Regions from separate parts of the Neoundibacterium parvum genome, predicted to be linked through region 1. Evidence: predicted binding sites of a transcription regulator. Region 1 holds the regulator's gene; each other region holds the start of a gene.
The links. The regulator sigma-54, encoded in region 1, starts transcription at its own class of promoters, with help from an activator protein. The targets are predictions, from matches to a motif close to TGGCANGNAANCTGCTTT.
Positions count from the first base shown of each region.

Region 2: a site for sigma-54 is predicted at 1,254-1,271, ahead of nirB (nitrite reductase large subunit NirB). Genes of this name have one in related genera too.
Region 3: a site for sigma-54 is predicted at 2,630-2,647, ahead of EJN92_RS14905 (PEP-CTERM sorting domain-containing protein). Genes of this name have one in related genera too.

Region 1 is NZ_CP034464.1:1,213,947-1,219,039, reverse strand. Features, by position in the region: gene EJN92_RS05150 (enoyl-CoA hydratase/isomerase family protein) at 1-646, opposite strand, end outside; gene hpf (ribosome hibernation-promoting factor, HPF/YfiA family) at 1,031-1,375, opposite strand; gene EJN92_RS05140 (RNA polymerase factor sigma-54) at 1,497-2,984, opposite strand; gene lptB (LPS export ABC transporter ATP-binding protein) at 3,002-3,745, opposite strand; gene lptA (lipopolysaccharide transport periplasmic protein LptA) at 3,747-4,340, opposite strand; gene lptC (LPS export ABC transporter periplasmic protein LptC) at 4,363-5,004, opposite strand; gene EJN92_RS05120 (KdsC family phosphatase) at 5,001-5,093, opposite strand, start outside.
Region 2 is NZ_CP034464.1:3,860,691-3,865,783, reverse strand. Features, by position in the region: gene nirB (nitrite reductase large subunit NirB) at 1-1,222, opposite strand, end outside; gene EJN92_RS16900 (nitrate/nitrite transporter) at 1,639-2,853, shown strand; gene EJN92_RS16895 (bifunctional protein-serine/threonine kinase/phosphatase) at 2,915-4,636, shown strand.
Region 3 is NZ_CP034464.1:3,407,791-3,412,883, reverse strand. Features, by position in the region: gene ppk1 (polyphosphate kinase 1) at 1-1,221, shown strand, start outside; gene sixA (phosphohistidine phosphatase SixA) at 1,264-1,734, shown strand; gene EJN92_RS14905 (PEP-CTERM sorting domain-containing protein) at 1,904-2,560, opposite strand; gene EJN92_RS14900 (UDP-2,3-diacylglucosamine diphosphatase) at 2,813-3,646, opposite strand; gene EJN92_RS14895 (GNAT family N-acetyltransferase) at 3,685-4,443, opposite strand; gene EJN92_RS14890 (hypothetical protein) at 4,616-5,093, opposite strand, start outside.

The DNA of each region.
Region 1 (5,093 bases):
GGATCAGATCACGAATATCCGTTGCGCTGCTAGTGCGCAACAAGTCCATCAAGGCGGGTAAGGCCGCTGTAGGAATATACACGTCTGCCAAATCAGCATACAGTGCATCCGCAGCATTGATGATTTCACCCGTCATTCCTAGGTAGGTACCAATTTCTCCCGGGCTACGCGCCAGAAAATAGCTGCCGCCCACATCTGGGAATAGCCCAATATTTACTTCAGGCATGGCCATCTTAGTGCGTTCTGTGACTATTCTGAGACGACAAGCTGGGCCCGCTTGGGCGATGCCCATGCCGCCACCCATGACTACGCCGTTTAGCAGGGCCACATAGGGCTTAGGGTAAAAATGGATTAAATGATTTAAGGCGTATTCTTCGCTAAAAAAATCTTCCAGCAAGGCACTGTCGCCCTTAGGTGTGGCGGTGCCTACATCGTAAAAAAAGCGTATGTCGCCGCCGGCGCAAAATGCCTTTTCGCTGCTGCTGTGGATAAAGACCGCAGTAACTTCCTCACTATCTTTCCATTGTAAAAGTAGGGCGGTGATGCTGCGCACCATCTCTAAGGAGAGCGAGTTGAGGGCTTTTGGCCTATCTAAGGTGATGAAACCGATACGATTTTGTATAACGCTCTGTACGTGATTATTCATAGAATTTGGCTTGCCACGAAGGTGATGGAAATAAGAAAGTCCAAGAGTGCCTGCCTGGTCGCGCAATCTGCATGCGGCTTACCGGCTAGATAGGCTGGAAACCCGCATAAACAGTGTGCGACAGGCATGCCTACTTTTGAAACACAAAAAACTCGACTTGCCGTATGCTTTCGCAGTGATTTTTAACTTAATTGAGACTGTCATTTTATCCATTTTTTAGCTGGATAGACAATGAATCTGGGGGCGATTGGAAAAGGGCGATGCTGCGCAGCTTGCCAAGGAAGCGTACAAACCAGTCTTGTCGTGGAGGTGGATTCTAGACGGAAACAAAAAAGGACGCTGATGAGCGTCCTAGTTTTGGATTCCCTTTGCGGGTTGCTAGTCTTACACTGAGGCTGGATCAGGAATATGTTTGATCGCTTGATGCGGATGTTCCTGAATTTTGTCTTTGTGTTTAATGACCTGTCTATCTAGTTTGTCTACCAGAGTGTCGATGGCTGCATACAGATCATGCGCCAGACTTTCTACGTGGATATCTTTACCGCTGATGTGCAGATTAATATCTGCCTTATGACGTTTGTCCTTTTCTCGGAGCTTGTCGACCGTCAGGGTGACGGCGATATCAATGACTTGATCGAAGTGTCGCCTGATACGTTCTAGCTTATTTTGTACATGTTCACGAATTGCAGGAGTTACTTCAAGGTGATGACCACTGATGGTGAGATTCATAAAACGCTCCTATGGTGATGTTACTTGATGACACTATCGCTATTACTATGGGCCCAATCTGAAAAACCTGTTTGAGCTAAATCATATATAGCAATTTAAGGCAAAATTTCAAGAACAATATTTACAAAGATTTTCGCAAGCTGACTGGTGGAATTTTAAGGGCTTCGCGGTACTTGGCGACTGTGCGGCGCGCAATGACCATCCCTTGTTCACCCAGCATGTCTGCAATCTTGCTATCAGAGAGTGGGCTTTTCTGGTTTTCTGCTCCTATCAATTGTTTGATGAGTGCTCGTATCGCCGTTGATGATGCTTCTCCCCCGGTTTCAGTGGCGACGTGGCTACCGAAAAAATACTTCAGCTCAAACATACCATGTGGGGTCAGCATGTATTTCTGAGTGGTCACACGAGAAATTGTACTCTCATGTAAACCCAGTGTATCAGCAATTTCGCGCAAAACAAGAGGGCGCATCGCGACCGCTCCATGTGTGAAAAAGTTACGTTGTCTTTCAACTATCGCTTGCGAAACACGCAAGATAGTCTCGAAACGTTGTCGCATATTTTTGATCAGCCAACGTGCTTCCTGTAACTGCGGGGTAAGGCTGCCATCGCCACGATTTTGCTTCATGATATTGGCATACATGCTATTCACGCGCAGCTTAGGCATGATGTCTTGGTTCAATACCACTTGCCAGCCGTCAGCCGATTTGCTGACGATCACATCTGGCACCACATAATCAGAACTGCTGGCGGCAAACTCGGCGCCAGGTTTGGGTTTGCACAAACGTATCACCACCTGCGCTTCACGCAAATCTTCATCGTCGCAATTAAAAATTTTCTTTAAGCGAGCAAAATCGCGTTGCGCAAATAAGCCTATTTGCGTTTCTACTATGGCAAGTGCGAGGCGGCGGGTGACGAAAGGGATTTTGGGCAGACGTTTGATCTGCAGCGCCAGGCACTCAGCGCAGTTGCGAGCGCCCACTCCTGGCGGGTCAAAACTTTGCACCATAAACAAGGCAAAATTGAGTTCTTCAGGTTCGACCAAGAGTTCTAGCGGAATGCTGGAATGAATATCTTCCAGACTCTCGATCAGATAGCCGCTGTCATCGAGAGCATCGATCACCAATTCCACCAAGGCCAGATCGCGTGGTTCACGCAGATTCAGGCGCATCTGCTCTAGCAAATGTTCTTTTAGGGAAATATGCGCCGCTTCTAATTGCGGTCTTCCCTCATCTTCTTCTGAGGATTTACTGCCTTGCGGAGCGTCATCAAAACTCCAGTCGGTTTCGCTAGGACTGGTACTGTCGCTAGGATTACTGACTTCAGAGACTTCGCCCGAATCGCTACTTGCATTATTCTGATCATCAACGGGGCTGACCCCGAACTCCGTTTCTGAGCGTGATTCTGTACTGCCAATAGCGCCGTCCGCCAACAAGCGTACCGCGCTATCGAGAGGATTATCAACCCGCTCCAGCATGGGATTTTCTATCAGCAAGTTTTCTAGCTCTTGATGCAGTTCTAGCGTAGACAATTGCAGTAGCCGTATCGATTGCTGCAATTGTGGCGTGAGCGCCAGATGTTGCGAGGTGCGTAGCTGTAGGCTTTGCTTCATGCCGATAATGATTTCCGCTACATGCGGAAATGCTCTCCCAAATAGACGCGCCTGACCGATTCATTGCTGATGATTTCTTGCGGACTACCACTGGCTAATACCGCACCCTGATTAATGATGCAGGCGTGGTCGCAAATGCCTAAGGTTTCACGCACATTGTGATCGGTGATCAAGACGCCTATGCCGCGTTTTTTCAGGAAAGCCACGATGCGTTGTATCTCTATGACCGCAATCGGATCGACCCCGGCAAACGGTTCATCGAGCAGAACGAAGCGCGGATTGGTTGCCAGTGCACGGGCAATTTCTACCCGTCTGCGTTCACCGCCAGACAAAGAGAGCGCTGGATTTTCTCGCAAGCCTTCGATTTGCAAGTCATTGAGCAAGGCATCGAGACGCTGTTCGATGGCGGCTTTACTTAAAGATTTTCCGTGTTCATCGGTTTGTAATTCGAGTACCGCACGGATATTGTCTTCCACCGACAACTTGCGAAATACCGACGCCTCCTGTGGCAAGTAAGATAGGCCAAGTTTGGCGCGCTGGTGTATCGGTAGGCGCGAGATATCAACGCCGTCGATATCGATTTTCCCCGCATCTGAGGGGACTAAGCCGACGATCATATAGAAGGAGGTGGTCTTACCCGCGCCATTGGGGCCGAGTAAGCCGACTACTTCGCCACTTTTCACTTCTAAAGAAACATCGCGCACCACCTGGCGCGCCCCATAGCGTTTTTGCAAACCCTGAATGACGAGTGTACTAGTCATATTATTTGATCGGAGTAACAAGATTGACTGGTTTTGCCAGCTTGGGTTGCAGCGTCAATTTCACGCGACCAGCACCTGGCACATGAGTGCCGTTTATGCTGTTTGTCGCAACAAACACGTCATTGAGGCTATCGTAAGAAAGAAACTCTCCTTCTTGCTCTTGCGTGACTTTTTTGCCTTCTAGATACTTGACACGTGCCTTCGAGATAAACCTGACTAATTCAGTTTTATCGTCGTATTCGATGCGATCGGCCACGCCCTCTACCCATAAATCATCGCCACCATCGCGTTTTTGCCGGAAGAAATTTTGCTTTCCCGGTTTACTGGTGAGCACCACATTCATGTGCTCGTCGGCAGTTTGGGTAATCACGGCGCGATCCGATTTGACTATCAGCGTGCCGCGCGTCAATACCACGTCGCCGGTAAGGGTAGTGACGTTTTTCTTGCCATCAGAATTGGAAAGTTCAGCTTCAATATTGGTTTCTTTTTGACTGTCGGCTTTCTCGGCATGAGCACAAGCTACAGGCGCCAGAAAACACAGCGATATCGTTAATTGGCCGAGATAACTCAGGCCTGAATTGCGGATGGCATACATAGAAAATTTTTCCTGATTTACTTTAAGACTGGGGTTTTGGGGACGTGCCGGCGCGACTGAAACGCGCTCTTACTTTGCTAAGTAACTCCACTTGCTGGGTATTGTTGTCGGCTGTCATGCCAACCGCGTGCACTTCCGATGTGCTTGTCGTCATCGTCACCGCGGTGTCGGTTTTCATGGTGTTTTCATCTGGTAAAACCAATAGATAGTCGGTGTTCAATTGCATGAAGCTCGAGGTGCTGGTGGCCGGTCTATCGACCTGTACATCGCCGAGTAAATGAATTTGATCATGCTCGCGTATGGGCGATGTTAGTGTCGATTTTTGCTCGATTACTGCGCGCAAGGCACGGATATACATCGGTGATTTATCCGCGGAAAAACTGGTGATGCGCGCTTGTTGGATTTCCAGATCATCGCTGCGTGGATAATGAGTGAGCTTGTCGCCGACTATGCTGACATTGGCCTGCCCATTATTTGGCAAACGTATGAAATTAAATCTTTCAACATAGTAGTCAGGCTCACTACGCACGCTGCGGCGCGCATTCGCCTCGTCACCATTTTGACGCAAAGTTTTGAGTATCCAAAAACTACCCAGGGTAACTAAGGCTAGCAAGACGACGCCTAGCCAAATGCGAAATCGATCGGCAGTAAGATGATATTTCATGCCAGAAAATTAGCTAAGACACTATCGTAACGGCCTTGAGCCTGCAAAATAAAATCGCAAACTTCCCGTGCCGCACCATTGCCGCCTTG
Region 2 (5,093 bases), 2.3 Mb from region 1:
GGCCAGTATCACCGGTACTCGATTCACCAAACATCAGAGTGTCACGGAACTCGGCGATGCTCTTGCCTTCGCGCAGCAATTTGAAATACCAGCTACCGTCCGAGGTATCGCCATACAGGCAGGCACCGACTAATTTATCGTCCTTAATCACCAGCTTTTTATACACGCCACCGATAGGGTCAGACAAGATGATGGCTTCGGTGTCAGCGCCACCCATGAATTCGCCAGCCGAAAACAAATCGATACCGGTGACCTTGAGTTTGGTCGACGTGACCGAACCCTGGTAGCGCGCGATGCCGAAATTGGCCAGATGATTGGCGCAGACTTTCGCCATTTCATACAAAGGCGCAACCAGACCGTAAGCGGTGCCGCGATGATTCACGCACTCACCGACCGAATAGATACGCGGGTCGAAAGTTTGCATGGTGTCATTCACCACGATGCCGCGGTTGCAATGCAGACCGGCCGATTCTGCCAGTGTGGTATTCGGGCGTATCCCGACCGCCATCACAATCAGTTGCGCCGGGATTTCTAAACCATCGGTGAAACGTATGCCTTTGACCTGACCTTGATCGTCACTCAGGATGGCTTCGGTATTTTTTTCCAGTAGGAAGTTCAGGCCGCGATCTTCCAGAGATTTTTGCAGCATCTTGGCGGCGACTGGATCGAGTTGACGCTCCATCAGCCAGCCCGGCAAATGCACCACCGACACTTGCATGCCGCGCATCATCAAGCCGTTAGCCGCTTCCAGACCGAGCAAACCACCACCGATAACCACCGCATGAGTATGCTTCTCGGCTGCCGCGATCATGGTATTGGTATCGTAAATATCGCGATAGGCAATCACGCCTCGCGCATCTTTGCCTGGCACTGGCAAGATAAACGGCGAAGAGCCGGTGGCCATCAGCAAGCGATCGTACTCAGCCTCGGTGCCATCTTCGGCAATGACGATGCGCTTCACTCTATCGATCTTGACGATCTTTTTGCCCAGATGCAGGGTGATATTGTTTTCTGCATACCAGGCTTCATCATTGAGCATGATGTCTTTGAAAGCTTGCTCACCGGAGAGCACTGGGGACAAAAGAATGCGATTGTAATTGGCGTGTGGCTCTGCACCAAAAACCGTAATATCGTACAGATCGGGGGCGATCTTCAACAACTCTTCTAAGGTACGCGCGCCTGCCATACCGTTCCCTACCATCACTAGCTTCAACTTCTTCATGGCCAACTCCTTTGCTTGTCTTAGCCTTGTATAAGCAAAAGCAATGCCAGCTCGCTAGTTTTCCAGACTTAGGCTATGCAGACAACAATACAAAAGTCGAAAAAAATAAAAAGAATCAAGCATTTAGCATAGACAAGTCAGACACTTTCCAAAGTTAATTTGGTGCAAGTGCCCAGGCCGCTGGCACCAAGATCCTACGCTCTGGCTCGCTTCGCACTCAAAAGTGGCATTAACGCTGTCCACTTGGTGCATCGCACAATTTCAGGGCGGCATTAATACTTATCTGCATCTATTTGTCGCTTCGCTGTTCGCAAAATGCGCCCAAACAGGTGGCACGGCAATTGCAATAGCACAGATTAGCATCGCCATTACCGCGTCAATCGACCTCAACTTTTAGCCTATAAGCTGGAGCAAATATGCAAAAAACCTCATTCTGGAAAGCCGGGCACACCCCGACTTTACTCGCCTCCTTCTTTTACTTTGACCTCAGCTTTATGGTCTGGGTCTTACTCGGCCCCCTAGGTATACAGATCGCGAAAGACCTTGGTTTAAGCGCGGCGCAAAAAGGCTTGATGGTGGCCACGCCCTTGCTGGCCGGAGCCTTGCTGCGCATCGTGATGGGTATGCTGGTGGATCACTTAAAACCAAAAAAAGCCGGCTTAATCGGCCAGGTGGTGGTGATCGCGGGTCTGAGCTGGGCCTGGTTGGGTAATTTGCACAGCTATGAGCAATTGCTGTTTCTGGGCATCATCTTGGGCGTGGCTGGTGCTGCTTTTGCAGTGGCATTGCCACTAGCCTCACGCTGGTATCCGCCTGAGCACCAGGGCACCGCCCTGGGTATCGCCGGTGCCGGTAATTCTGGTACTGCCTTCGCGGCCCTGTTTGCGCCTACTTTAGCAATTATGTTCGGCTGGCAGAACGTATTTGGCCTGGCCATCATCCCCTTGCTGGTCGCTCTGGCGGTGTACATGGTGTTTGCCAAGGATGCGCCGGGCGAAGTACCGAGCAAATCATTGGGTGAATATCTGGCGGTATTAAAAGACAAGGACGCCTGGTGGTTTATGTTCTTTTACAGCGTGACCTTTGGTGGCTTCTCGGGATTGGCGTCATCCCTGACGATTTATTTCAATACTCAATATGGATTATCGCCTATCACTGCTGGTTACTTCACCGCCGCCTGCGTGTTCGCCGGCTCTATGGTCAGACCTATGGGCGGGCGTATCGCCGACCGCATCGGTGGCATCAAAACGCTTTCTATCATGTATGTGATTGCGGCGGCCTTCTTGTTCGTCGCTTCTACCGGCTTACAATCAGCGATAGGCGCGGTGATTGTGTTTGTCGGTGCGATGCTGGCACTGGGTACCGGCAACGGTGCAGTGTTTCAATTGGTGCCGCAACGTTTCCGCAAAGAGATGGGCGTGATGACAGGATTAGTGGGTATGGCGGGCGGTATCGGTGGATTCTATTTAGCTTCCAGCCTCGGTTATTCACGCCAGCTCACCGGCAGCTACCAGATCGGTCTGACCATCTTCGCCAGTCTGGCTGTGATCGCCTTATTGGGTTTATCATTGGTCAAAAAACGCTGGCGCACTACCTGGGGCTCGGCTGCCATGACCACTGCTAAGATTTAAATCTAAAACCAAACCATCGCCTGGACGGAAAAACGTTTTCACCGAATGAGATGATCCACCTATGCCCCTGATCGTTAGCACTGGCCACCACTCGCTGGCGGGAGTTCGTCCACGCAATGAAGACTTCGTCGGCATGGTCACGCCGAACGAGCCCGAGCTTTCTAGTAAGGGCTTGATCGCCGCAATTGCCGATGGCGTCTCAGGTAACGAGGGTGGGCGCGAGGCTTCTGAATATGCGGTGCGTGGTTTGCTGACCGATTATTACGCCACTCCCGACACCTGGGAAATCACCACCTCACTAGAGAAAGTGCTGGTCGCCATCAATAGCTGGGTGCAGCAGCAAGGCACGGTAAGGCGCGAATTGGCTGGCATGGCCAGTACCCTGACGGCACTGGTGCTGCGCGGTCGTATGTATTACACCGCGCATGTGGGCGATACCCGCTGCTATTTGCTACGCGATGATGGCTTTGGCAAGCTACAAAAACTGACGCAAGACCATGTCTGGGATAGACCGGAAATGCAGCACGTACTGACCCGCGCAATCGGCATGGACACCCGTCTGGCGGTCGATCATGGCATGGGTGAAGTACGTCAGAACGATGTGTTTTTACTCGCCAGCGATGGGGTCTGGGCGGCCCTCAGCGAATACGATATTTGCGATACCTTAAAACAAGTCAGTCAGCACAGCCTAACACCCGAACTAGCCAGTCAAACTCTGTGCCAGGCAGCGTTAGCGGCGGGCTCGCAAGACAATTGCAGTGCCATCGTGCTGCAAGTGACGAGCCTGCCCGAAGGCGATTTGCGCGATGCCTTATCCGAACTACGCAGCCTGCCAGCGCCACCCAAGCTGAAACCCGGGCAGATGATAGACGGCTACCTGGTCGAAGAAATTTTGCACACCTCGATGACCACCCTGCTCTACCTGGTCAACGACAGCGTGCAGCACCGCAAGCTGGTGTTAAAAACCCTGCATCCTGATCGTGCCAACGACGCCCATGAGCGCTCTGCTTTTGCGCATGAAGCCTGGCTTGCCAAGCGGGTAGTGGCACGCTTCTTCCCGCAAGTGATCACGCCTGAACAAAGAAATTTTCTGTACTACCTGTCGACCTGGCATGCCGGTGATTCGCTGCAGAACCGGCTGCTCGCAGGCCAGCATTTTACCGTGCCCGATGTCATCACCTACGGCAGCAAATTAGTGCGTGCCATCGGTGCCTTGCATAGACGTAGTATTGTGCATAGAGACATTAAACCAGACAATGTGCATCTGGGCGAAGATGGCGAGATCCGCATTCTCGATCTAGGCGTTGCGCAATCTGGTCTGGATGCACAAGACCAGAATTTATCGGCCAGTTTTAACATGGCCGGCACCCCGTCCTTTCTCGCCCCCGAACAATTTCAGGGTGCCAAGGCCACCGCTCAGAGCGACATCTACGCCACCGGCGTCACCCTGTATTACCTGCTGACGCGGCACTATCCTTACGGTGAGATAGAACCGTTTCAAAGACCAAAATTTGGCGATGCTGTGGTGCCTAGCCGCTACCGCCCCGATCTGCCGATCTGGCTAGAAAACGTCTTGCTCAAAGCAGTTGCGCGCGAGCCGCAAGAGCGCTTCGAAACCGCCGAAGAATTTTTACTCGCACTGGAACGCGGTGCCGCCCGTCCACTGCCCGCCCCCAACGCCACCCCGCTGGTCAACAGCGACCCCGCCACCCTATGGCGCGCCATCGCAGTCGGCGCCATCGTGCTCAATCTACTCTTGCTGTATGTGTTGATCGTACGTTAAATTTTACTGTTCAGCCCGCTATGAAGAAAGTCAAAACCACTCAACACAGAGACACAGAGACACAGAGATTCACAGAGTAAAGCGAGGCAGTTCTCCGTTTTTCTCTGTGTCTCTGTGTCTCCTTTGAGAGGTTTTCGTTTTTTTTAATAATTTTAGTAGCAGGCTAAATAGCTACGTTAAATATACTTTGAAATTGCAGCTAGCCCAGCACGCATATTCCATGCGGGCTGCAGGCCAGATAGGCTGTAGACCCGCATGGAATATGCGCGTTGGCAGGGCATGCTGGCAAAATCGCTGATATTGAGTAAAGAGTAAGCGCTAGTCCAGGCAGCTCGCAAATTATTATCAAATTACTAGCAAAATCAGGGTTTCCTGATTTACAATTATGAGTGTGTAAAAGCGCTCGCTCGCCGCCTACAGCGTAGCACTTAGACTCAGTGCATCCTCAATTTCGTCT
Region 3 (5,093 bases), 2.2 Mb from region 1:
TTAGATGCAGATAGGCTATACCAAGTCGATGGTCCTGTGAACATGGTGCGCCTGTCTGAATTGGTAGACCATATTAAGCAGCCAAATCTTCGCTTCCCGCCGTTTGCCGCGAAAGCCAGCGTCAAACTGAGCAACACGAATATTTTTTCTCTGCTGCAAAAGCAGGACGTCTTATTACATCACCCATTTCAACCATTTCAGACGGTCATCGATTTCATACGTTCAGCCTCTTTAGACCCGAACGTGTTAGCGATTAAACAGACCATCTACCGCACCGGCATGAATTCCGATTTAATGGAATCCTTGATCACAGCGGCGCGCCAGGGCAAAGAAGTCACGGTGATAGTCGAGCTAATGGCACGCTTTGATGAAGAAGCCAATATCAATTGGGCAGACAAGCTACAAAGAGCGGGTGCACAAGTTGTGTACGGTGTGGTTGGACTAAAAACTCACGCCAAATTGGCCTTGGTAATTCGTCGCGAAGAAGGTGGTGTACTGCGTCACTATGCCCATTTAGGCACGGGCAATTATCACCCATCTACCACCAAGTTTTACACCGATTTCGGCTTACTGACGGCGCATCCGCAGATGGCGGCCGAGGTCAATGAAGTCTTCATCCATTTGACTGGTTTAACCAAGCCGAATAAACTCAGCTATTTATGGCTGGCACCGTTTGCACTGCAGCCGCAGATTATCAAGGCAATCCGTAACGAAGCGCGCATCGCCCGCGAAGGCCGGCCCGGCCGCATCATCGCCAAGATGAATGCACTGGTTGATGAATCAGTGATTCGCGCCCTGTATGCGGCCTCGGCCGATGGCGTCAAAATAGACTTGATCATACGCGGCGCCTGCACGCTGCGCCCTGGCGTGCCTGGCCTGTCTGAAAACATCAAAGTACGCTCCATCATCGGACGTTTCCTCGAGCATTCGCGGATTTATTATTTCCGTAATGATCTTGAACACGACACCTATCTGGCCAGCGCGGACTGGATGAGCCGCAATCTGTTCCGGCGTATCGAAGTGGCCTTTCCAATTCTGGATAAGGCGCTTAAAAAGCGTGTGATGTCGGAAGGACTGGAGCCCTACCTGAAGGATAATGTGAATGCCTGGGTGCTCGATGATGAAGGTCAGTATGAACGCAAGAAAGCACGCGCCAAGCAAGTCGTCTTTTGCGCCCAAGCCACGCTGATGCAAGCCCTAGGCTCGGTAAGCGAAGACTAAGTGCACCATGTCGACCAGCCCGCCACGATCAGAGAGCGCACTATGGATCTAATTTTATGGCGACATGCAGAAGCGGAACCGGGCGACGCTGACTTGCCCGACGAGGCCCGCAGGCTCACACCCAAAGGCATCAAGCAAGCCATCAAGATGGCACGTTGGCTAGACAGCAATCTGACCGAGAGTTGTAGGATTTTGGTCAGTCCGACCTTAAGAACCAGAGAAACCATGGCTGCCCTGGATAGGAAATTCAAGGTAGTGCATGAGCTAGCGCCGGATGCCAGCGTGGAGCAAGTGCTAGCTGCTGCCAACTGGCCTAACAGCCGCGAGCAAGTCCTGATCGTAGGCCACCAACCTTATCTCGGTCAGGTCGCCGCACGGCTGATCGCCCCATTTCAGGATGAATGCGCAGTGCGCAAAGGCAATGTCTGGTGGATCAGCCAAAAACAAAAAGAAACTGAAGGCCTACATATTTACCTAAAAGCCATCATGACACCTGAACTGGTGGTGAAATAATCTTATTTCTGGGCTACGTTAAAAAGCTAGCTTTGACAAGTTAAACCCAGCATCCATGCGCCTTTGCAGGCCAAATCATGCCAGCAGGCGCATCAACATTGCGCAAGCGATTTCACAATCAAATAAAAAAACCTCGCAGTCGCGAGGTCTAGTCAAAAGCGCATTGAGATTAAGCTTGTTTGCGTCTGCGCATAAAGCCAAGCCCCGCCATAGCAAGAGCCATCAAGGCCAGTGTCGATGGTTCTGGAACTGTCGTTGCCGCTTCACCTACATTAATATTGTCTATACTCCAAGCGTGTTCATTGGCAGTTCCACCTATGCCATTAAAGGCGACGCTGGTCAGATTATTCCAAGATCCATCAAAATTCACAGTCTGAAAATCATTCAGTCCGCCAGCTCCGTCAAAAATACCATCCAGAGTAAAGTCCAATACAACACTGCCGCCACCGAAGAGACTACCAACTATGTGTACTTGCTTTGCACCAAAATTACTAAACCCCTCTGAGAGCCAGGCACTGCTCATACCGAAGGTGCCGCCGCCAATTTTAGTCATCGTCAGACCATTACCAGCATTTGCCCCGCCGTTATCATGAATCATCAGATTAGTTGAGCCGGAGTCACCGAAGCTCCCAGACTGATTGACACGGTGGATGTGATTACTCGGCGAAGTGAATAAAAATCCACCTGATGCATCCGGCGAGGTATCAAAAACAGTGTTGCCGGCGGAAGTTGCAATGTCTTCAAAATTGATCACGGCGGCCTGACTAAACTGGCTCCAAGCTCCTAAAACCAAAGTAATGGCGATTGCTGACAGGTGGCGTTTCATGTTTGCGCTCCGAAATAAAGGTGTTTTTGCTATCGATTAAGCGGTTTATAACCGCAGTTAATTTAATCTAAAGCAAATATCAAGCCACATAAACAAAAACAAAATAAACTGAATAAAAACAATTACTTAAAAAACATAAACAAGAAAAACCAACAACAACTGTAAAGTTTACCGACACAACTCAGTATTTCGCCACCAGCTATTTATCAGTATTCAGGCACAGATTTTTGTGCAGAAATTTATCTGATCTGCTTAGGCATGCAAATTCGAGGCCATCACCAGTTCCGGCATTTCTTCTATGGCTTGCTCGCCAAGCACGATCTCATGCCAACTCACCAGGCGCAAGGCACCGTTGGCATCCTCGACTAGCGCCGATAAACTTTCTACCCAATCGCCATCATTGCAATAGGTGATGCCGTCGATATCGCGAATCTCTGCCTTGTGGATATGGCCGCAAATGACACCATCAAGGCCGCGCTTACGGGCCTCATCGGCCAGTGCATTTTCAAACGAGCTGATATAGCTGACGGCGTTTTTGACTTTGAGTTTCAGATATTGCGAGAGCGACCAATACGGCAAACCTAGGCGCGCGCGCCAAGTATTCAATACCTGATTAAATTTCAAGATCATGGTGTACAAACTATCGCCAACATAGGCCAGCCACTTGGCGCAGGCGATCACGCCATCGAAGCGATCGCCATGCAAGACCAGCATGCGCTTGCCCTGAGCAGTGACGTGTATCAATTCGTCCCTGACCTTGATACCGCCAAAATCGAGGTCGATGAACTGACGCACCGCCTCATCATGGTTACCTGGCACAAAGATGACATTGGTGCCCTTCTTGGCCTTCTTCAATACCAACTGCACCACGTTGTTATGCGCTTGATCCCAATACCAGCGCCGCTTCAGCTGCCAGCCATCAATGATGTCGCCCACCAGGTACAGTGTTTCCGACTCGGTGGCCTGTAAAAATTCCAGCAGCCGGGTGGCCTGACAACCAGTCGTGCCCAGATGCAGATCAGATATCCAAATAGTACGAAAACGACTCACTTCTTTTTTGCTGGGATTAAACAGCTTGCGATTCATTTTTTTATTCAGAAACTGGTCTGCAGGTTTCATGCTATTTACTCCCCGGTGCCGTAGTGTTTGGCGTAGCGATTATCCAGATTCGCTAAAGGCAGCATCACAAACAAATCGGCGCAATGAAAATCCGGATCCCAGGCCGGATCGCCGCAGACCCAGGCACCAGCGCGCAGATAACCTTTTAACAGAGGCGGGATTCTTGCCACATGGCCCTCATCCATATTTTCGATTGGGAAAGGCAGATGCGGCGTCACGCGATAATCAAGCGGCGCGTAGTCTGACTCTTTAAAGCTACGGCAAATCGCCGCCGCATTATGCCCGCCATCGGTCAGACTGATGCTGGCGCAACCGATCAGATAGGTGCAGCGCTCGCGCTGCATATACGCCGCCAGACCGGCCCACAACATCATGATCACGGTGCCGCTACGGTAATCGGGATGGATACAGGCGCGCCCCGCTTCGGCGATGCTGCCGCGGATATTTGCCAGTCGGGATAAATCGAATTCGGTTTCGGAATAATAGCGTCCGATATGGCGCGCAGCATTTGGCCCCAGGATGCGGTAAGTACCGACCACTTTCAGGGTCTTGGTGTCGCGTACGATCAAATGATCGCAGTGCTCATCAAACTCATCTTTATCTAAACCATCGGGATTGGTTAAGGCGGATAAGCCCATGGCTTCGATAAATACCTTGTAACGCAAGCGCTGCACTTCCTTGATCTCTTTGGAGGTGCTGGCCAAGCTTAAAGCTAGTTTAGAAAAACTAGGATTAGCGTCTGCAGGTAGCGTGAGTAATCTCATTTATTATCCTTTTAGTCAGTTGACGGACGAAGAATAAAGTAGGATTACTTCAAGGCGATGACAGTTTGATGTCGGTTTTATGACAGATAAAAATACAACAGCCGCACGAATAAATCGTGCGGCTGTCAGCTTACTATTCTAGATTTTTAGCCCCGAAAAACAGCAGAACCGTTTATTTTTCTTTCTTAGGACGCCCAGCTTTTAAAGGCGCCAGATTGGCGATCAACTTTGCCAGGCTCTTGACGTCTGTATGACTGAGCAACAATAGTCCTACGCGCAGCAACTGGCTTTTTTTCACTTCTACACCCGCGGACAGACACGCTTTTTTCACTTGCCCGAGCACCGCATATTCCGGCTCTGGCATAGTAAAACTATCGCGTACCAGTTTTTCTTTCTTAGCTTTTTCTTTCGCTAAGGTGCTTGGTGTTGGTTTTGCCACCGCAGGTTTGACTGTCTTCACTGGAGTTACTGCTTTAGCCGGCGTGGCAGGCTTAGCCGCAAGCACCGCTTTGATAGGTGCTTTGGCAGGCGCTTTTGCCGCTACTTTAACGATGGCTTTAACTGGCGTTGTCGCTACCGCTTTCGCTGGTGCGTTCACTGCTGCTTTTGCCGGTGTTTTTACAACCGCCTTTGGCGCAGGCTTGCTCACG